DNA from 3 places in the Variovorax sp. LjRoot290 genome. Region 2 is predicted to be linked to each of the others. Evidence: predicted binding sites of a transcription regulator. Region 2 holds the regulator's gene; each other region holds the start of a gene.
What was found. Region 2 encodes FNR, which switches genes on or off when oxygen is low (the NO sensors DNR and NnrR bind a similar motif). Its sites were predicted from a motif close to TTGATNNNNATCAA; they were not measured.
Positions count from the first base shown of each region.

Region 1 (2,261 bases), on a different contig from region 2:
TCGCGCTGCGCGGGATCGTGCTCGACAACGAGGAACGGGAGCAGACCGAAAGCGTCGCTGCCGCGGTTGCCGGCGTGCACAGCGTGGACAACCAGCTGAGGCTGATGACCAGCTCGCGGCTGTTCGCCTCATCCAAGCAGACCTGAGTTAGATCTTTCCGCGCTTTTTGAGGCGGCTCAGGGTTTCCGCGGAGAGATTGAGATAGGAGGCCAGTTCCTTGCTCGGAATGCGATCCACCAGTTCCGGATGCTTGCGCATGAAGCGGTGCACGCGGCCGGGCGCGTCCAGCAGGTGCAGCGTGATGGTGTGCGCCATGATCTCGCTCATCCCGCGCATGACGCTGAACTCGAACAGCTCCTTGGCTTCCGCATGCCGGTTCAGGAACGCGATCCATTCCTTCAGCGGCAGGCTGGCCACGCGCGCCTTGGTCACGCACACGATGCCGTACGGCGTGGGCGTCCCCAGCCGCAGCGCGGCATAGCTGGTCTCCATGTCGTTCTCGTCGGCGAAGCGCAGGATCATTTCCTTGCCCTCCGGATTGCTCACCACCCGCTTGAGGATGCCGTCGAGGATGAAGTACTGCTCCATCTCGCGCACGCCCTGGTGCAGCAGGAAGTCGCCTTTGTTGCCGTCCACCACGGAGAGATGGGTTTCCAGTTCGGCGCGGTCGCTCTCGCTCAGATCCTTGAGAAGGATGTTTTGCCGGAGCTGGGCTCGGATGATGTTTTTTTCCGGGTGGTTTTCCAACAACGTCATGGTTCCCGTCTTGCTCGATTTCGCAACAACCGCCGGTATCGGTACGGCGAACGTTTTCCGGAAAGTTGACCGCGGTCAACAGCTGAAAGCCTGGGCCCGAATCATAGTCTTGGCTCGGCCCCCGGCCATTCATCCAAAGCAAAAGGAGAGACATGTCTTCAGTTAGCACAGACAAACAGGCAGCCCTGGCGGCCGACGACACGCTCCAGCGCGCGCTCAAGAACATGACCGACGACGCGCCGGCCCGCGAAACGACCGATGGCTTCCACCTGGTGATCGACGCGCTGAAGCTGAACGACATCGACACCATCTTCGGCCTGCCCGGCATCCCGATCACCGACCTCACGCGCATGGCGCAGGCCGAAGGCATGCGCGTGATCTCGTTCCGTCACGAGCAGCACGCCGGCAACGCGGCCGCGGCCGCCGGCTTCCTGACGCAGAAGCCCGGCATTTGCCTGACGGTGTCGGCGCCCGGCTTCCTCAACGGCCTGACCGCGCTGGCCAATGCCACCACCAACTGCTTCCCGATGATCCTGATCAGCGGCTCGAGCGAGCGCGAGATCGTCGACCTGCAGCAGGGCGATTACGAGGAGATGGACCAGCTCGCGATCGCCAAGCCGCTGTGCAAGGCGGCCTTCCGCGTGCTCCATGCCGAGGACATCGGCGTCGGCATCGCGCGGGCGATCCGCTCGGCCCTGTCGGGCCGCCCGGGCGGCGTGTACCTCGACCTGCCGGCCAAGCTGTTCGCTCAGACCATGGACGCGGCTGCCGGCAAGCGATCGCTGATCAAGGTGGTCGATCCGGCGCCGCGCCAGATTCCGGCGCCCGACGCGGTGAAGCGCGCGCTCGATCTGCTCAAGAGTGCCAAGAAACCGCTGATCCTGCTGGGCAAGGGCGCGGCCTATGCGCAGGCCGACGCCGACATTCGGGCGCTGATCGAGAAGACCGGCATCCCCTACCTGCCGATGTCGATGGCCAAGGGCCTCCTGCCCGACACCCATGTGCAGTCGGCCGCGGCCGCGCGTTCCTATGTGCTGCAGGAAGCCGACGTCGTGATGCTGGTCGGCGCGCGCCTCAACTGGCTGCTGTCGCACGGCAAGGGCAAGACCTGGGCCCAGGAGAAGGGCGCCAAGCAGTTCATCCAGATCGACATCGCGCCGACCGAGATCGACAGCAACGTCGCGATCGCCGCGCCGGTGATCGGCGACATCGGCTCCTGCGTGGCGGCGCTCCTGGCCGGCGTCGACGCCAAGTGGGCCAAGCCGCCGGCCGACTGGACCGGCGCCATCGCCGAGCGCAAGGACAAGAACCTGTCGAAGATGGCAGCCACGCTGGCTGCCCGGCCCTCGCCGATGAACTTCCACAGCGCGCTCAGCGTGATCCGCGATCAGGTGAAGGCGCGGCCCGATGCCATCGTTGTCAACGAAGGCGCCAACACGCTGGACTTCGCGCGCAGCATCGTCGACATGTACGAGCCGCGCAAGCGCCTCGACGTGGGCACCTGG
Region 1 covers NZ_CAXURW020000001.1:5,528,816-5,531,076, reverse strand. Annotated here, with positions in the region: gene ACSQ9A_RS27305 (cytidylate kinase family protein) at 1-146, shown strand, start outside; gene ACSQ9A_RS27300 (Crp/Fnr family transcriptional regulator) at 148-756, opposite strand; gene oxc (oxalyl-CoA decarboxylase) at 909-2,261, shown strand, end outside.
Region 1: the regulator FNR is predicted to act here: its motif matches at 822-835, upstream of oxc (oxalyl-CoA decarboxylase).

Region 2 (2,261 bases):
GGGGTGCTGGCGAGCCTGGTCGTGCGCATGCCGCTGAAGGTCGACGTGGTGCGCGACCGGGCTTCGCTCGCGCGCATCGTCGAGGGCGGCCAACTCGAGAACGTCTATCGCCTGCAGATCATGAACGCGACCGAGCAGGTACAGCGCTACCGCATCGAAGCCAGGGGGCTGGAAGGCTTGAGCGTGTCGCCGCCTGATCCGGTCGAGGTCGGTTCTGCGCAGTCGCGCTGGGTCGCGGTGCGCCTGCAGCTCCCCTACGGCAGCGCCACCGCGGGTTCCCACGTCGTGCACTTCGACGTGCGCTCGGCCGACGGCAGCGCGCAGGTGTCGGAGAAGGCGACCTTCCTGGTGCCTCGTTGAGTTGGCAAAGAGGAGACAAGATGGACGATCATGCGATGACTTCCCCGAAGAGCGAACCCTGGTGGCAGTTCCCGCTGCTGTGGATGGTGATGGCCGGGCCCGCGGTGGTCGTCGTCGCCAGCTTCGTGACGCTCTGGCTCGCCCTGCGCACGCCCGATCCGGTGGTGGCGCCAGACTACTACCGCCAGGGCATCGAGATCAACAAGCATCTGATCGAAAAGAAACTGATGCCCGCGCTGGCGGGCCGCAATCATGCGGCAACGCCTGATGCCGACCTGCCCGCACCCAGGCGCTGATGGTCATGAAGACGCGCAACTGGATGTCGATTCTCTGGCCCGCCTTTCTGCTGGCGAGCGCGGCCGAACTGCTGGTGTTTGCACTGGTCGACCCCGGCGACCTCCACTGGCGCGGCGAGGCCGTCGGCCTGTCCCGCCAGACAGTCTATGCGGCCGGCTTCTTCGTCTTCTGGCTGCTGGCGATAGGGTCGAGCGCGCTGACGCTGCTTTTGACCAGGCCGGCCTCCGAGATCAACAGCCGGGAGGATTGACGATGCGCCGGAGCGCCTCGGCGTCGACGATGCGAAGATTGCGCTTCTCCACCTCGACGATCCCATCCTCCATGAACTTGGAGAGCGTTCGGCTCACGGTTTCGAGGGTGAGTCCGAGGTAGCTGCCGATCTCCTCGCGGGTCATGCGCAGCACGAACTCGGAGCGCGAGAAACCGCGCGCGTGCAGGCGCTGCACGAGGTTGAGCAGAAAAGCCGCGAGGCGTTCCTCGGCCCGCATGCTTCCCAGCAGCAGCATCACCCCGTGCTCGCGCACGATCTCGCGGCTCATGATCTGATGCACGTGGCGCTGCAGCGCCGCGACCTCGCGCGACAGTTCCTCGATTCGGTGAAAGGGCATCACGCAGACCTCGGCATCCTCGAGCGCGACCGCGTCGCAGGTGTGCTGGTTGTTGACGATGCCGTCGAGGCCGATGATTTCGCCGGCCATCTGGAAACCGGTGACCTGGTCGCGCCCATCCTCGGTCGCCACGCGGGTCTTGAAGACACCGGTGCGGATCGCATAGAGCGAGGTGAAGGGCTCGCCGTTGCGAAAGAGCGTCTCGCGTCGTCGGACCTTGCGCCGCGTGGCCACGATCTCGTCGATGCGTTTCAACTCGCTCGGCTCCAGCCCCGCGGGCATGCACAGCTCGCGCAGGGTGCAACTGGAGCAGGCGACCTTGATGTGTTCGGCTTTCATGGAGGGCGTCGAGGGTTGCAGTGATTCTGTGACGCGGTGCGCCGCCCAGGCTTGATGCACATCAAGGATGACGGGTCGACCTGCCCGCATAGTGGGTCATTGCTTGCCAGACCCACCGCCGCAATGAACACATCTCTCGCCCTCGCCCCTGCCGATTCATCTCGCGTCCCGGCCGAGCACAACCGCACGCGCTTCTCGCGCATCGTCTGATCATGCAGACTGCGCTCGCCAGCACTGCGCTCCTGATGGGATTGGTCGGCGGGCCCCATTGCGTCGCGATGTGCGGTGCTGCCTGTGCCGGCGTGATCCGCATCGTGCGCGTGCCGGTGGATGGTGGTGTGGCGCCGCTTTCGGCGAGCCCTCCGGCCGTTTCCGCATCCGTCGCCTTCCATGCGGCCCGTATCGCGGGCTATACGGCTGCCGGGGCGGCCGCCGCAGCGGCGATGCAGAGCCTCGGGTTCGCAAGCGAACAGGTCGCGGCGTTGCGTCCTCTGTGGGTGCTGCTTCATGTGTTCGTGCTCGCCTGGGGCCTGGTGCTCGCCGCACTCGGGCGACAGCCACTCTGGGCGCACCGTATCGGGCGCGCGCTCGCGACGCGCCTGCGGCCGCTCACCGGTTCGATGGCCGGCGTGCTCGCGACGGGTGCGCTCTGGGTCT
Region 2 covers NZ_CAXURW020000002.1:1,626,140-1,628,400, forward strand. Annotated here, with positions in the region: gene ccoG (cytochrome c oxidase accessory protein CcoG) at 1-360, shown strand, start outside; gene ACSQ9A_RS36920 (FixH family protein) at 381-656, shown strand; gene ACSQ9A_RS36925 (hypothetical protein) at 662-907, shown strand; gene fnr (fumarate/nitrate reduction transcriptional regulator Fnr) at 888-1,604, opposite strand; gene ACSQ9A_RS36935 (sulfite exporter TauE/SafE family protein) at 1,817-2,261, shown strand, end outside.

Region 3 (2,261 bases), 1.6 Mb from region 2:
TCCGTGAGGCAAACGAGGCCGTCCGCCTCCAGCTGGCCGAGAGCGGCCAGTTCGGACGCGAAGTAGTCACGAAAGGTGATCAGGTGGGCGATGTCGATCGACTCGAAGTCGACATGGCCCTGGCACATGATGGCCATGATCACCGCGCGACGCAGCACGTCGTCGCGCGACAGCGCGAGCCCGCGCACCACCGGCAGCCGTCCCTGGTTGAGATGGTCGTAGTAGTCCTCCAGGGTCTTTGCGTTCTGGCTGTAGGTGCCACCAACCCTTCCGATCGCCGATACGCCAAGCGCGACAAGGTCGCAGTCCGGCTGCGTGCTGTAGCCCTGGAAATTGCGGTGCAGCCGACCTTGGCGTTTGGCGACAGCCAGGCTGTCGTCCGGCAACGCGAAGTGGTCCATGCCGATGTAGACATAGCCAGCGCAGGTGAGGGCGGTGATGGAGCGCGACAGCATCTCGATCTTCGTGGCCGCGTAGGGCAATTCGTCGGCGGCGATCCGGCGCTGCGGCTTGAACCTCTCGGGCAAGTGCGCGTAGGCATAGAGGGCGATGCGGTCCGGACGCAGCTCGCAGATCTGCGCCAACGTGCGGTCGAACGAGGCAGCGCTTTGACGCGGCAGTCCATAGATCAGGTCGACGTTGATGGACTGGAATTTCAGCTCGCGCGCCGAGGCGACCAGATCGAATACTTGTTGTGCCGGCTGGATGCGATGTACCGCTTGCTGGACGTCGGGGTCGAAGTCCTGGACGCCGAAACTCAGCCGATTGAAGCCCAGCCGGGCCAGGTGGGCAAGACGGCCGGCGTCGACCGTGCGTGGATCGACCTCGATGGAACATTCGGCGCCCGGCGCGAATGAAAAAGCTTCGCGCAGCATCCGCATCAGGTCGCTCAGCCCGTCATCGCTCAGGAAGGTCGGCGTCCCGCCGCCAAGGTGAAGCTGGCTCACCGGCGTCCGTGCGCTCAATTGCGCCGCGTGCAGGGCGATCTCCTTCTCCAGGTATCCCAGGTACTCACGCGCACGGGAGGCATGCCGCGTGATGATCTTGTTGCACGCGCAGTAGTAGCACAGCGACGCACAGAACGGAATGTGGACGTAGAGGGAGATGGGGGTCATGACTGCGCTGATGCCCAGCCTTCGCTGCCGCGCCGCGGCACCGTAGTCGTCGGGGCCGAAGGCCTCGACAAAGCGGTCCGCCGTCGGATAGGACGTGTAGCGAGGCCCGGCCACATCGAAGCGGGCCAGCACGTCGGCCGAGACCGAAGACGGTGAGGTTTCGTGGGGCGGAGCCAGGACAGTGGACATCATTGCGTTCAACCAAGGAAAGGCAGGTCTTCACTGTGCCTTCGTCGCGCCGGTCGTTGGTTGATGCTTGTCAACATAAGCAGCCGGACCGCTCGGCAGGAGGCATCTGAACAACGATCTGCACGAGCGCCGATGACGACGATGACGACGATGACGACGATGGCGACGATGGCGACGATGGCGACGATGGCGACGATGGCGACGATGACGCCGAGCGACTCGGCGCCCGGCGAGACGCTGGCGGGAGAGCGGTCGGATGCGGCGTCGAGGCCATGACTGCCGCGACGGTCAGGGGGCGACGTTGCGTTGTGCGCGGAGCTTGCACGCTGAAGCGCCCGCGCTGCGTGCTGCCTACGAGCAGCAGGTGGTCCAGATCAATACGGTCTCGGAGATCTCAACTTCAGCGCTCGTTCGCAAGGGCATCCACCTGGGGTTCGAGCCGGGCTCGGCAGCAAATGGATCAGCGCGCAGCGCGCCTTGGCGCTTATCAGGAAAGCGCGCGGGCCAAGGTATCAGCGCAGTACCAGCACGGGCACGGCGGAGTTCGCAAGCACATGCGCGGTTTCGCTGCCCAGGAAAGCGCGTGCCAGCCCTTTTCGTCCGTGCGAGGCCATCACGATGAGATCGCTGCCGTGCTTGATGGCGGCACCAATGATTGAATCGGCCACTCGATTCGATTTGACAGACGCCGTGCTGACCCGTACGCCGCATGCTTCGGCGCGCTTCTCGAGCGCCTCGAGCATGGTCTTCGCCTGCTCAGCGCGCCGGCACCCGATGCGGTCGATCTCCTCGGCTTCGAATTCGATGGTGCCGTCCATGTAGCTCTTGGCTTGCCGTCGTACCACGGTCACGGCCCTGAGCTCGGCCTTGTGCTCCGCAGCCAGGTCGATGGCTTTCGAGACGGCCTTTTCCGCCAGCACGGAGCCGTCAGTGGCAACAAGAATGCGCTTGAACATG
Region 3 covers NZ_CAXURW020000002.1:55,713-57,973, forward strand. Annotated here, with positions in the region: gene hemN (oxygen-independent coproporphyrinogen III oxidase) at 1-1,304, opposite strand, end outside; gene ACSQ9A_RS29155 (hypothetical protein) at 1,437-1,580, shown strand; gene ACSQ9A_RS29160 (universal stress protein) at 1,817-2,261, opposite strand, start outside.
Region 3: the regulator FNR is predicted to act here: its motif matches at 1,365-1,378, upstream of hemN (oxygen-independent coproporphyrinogen III oxidase).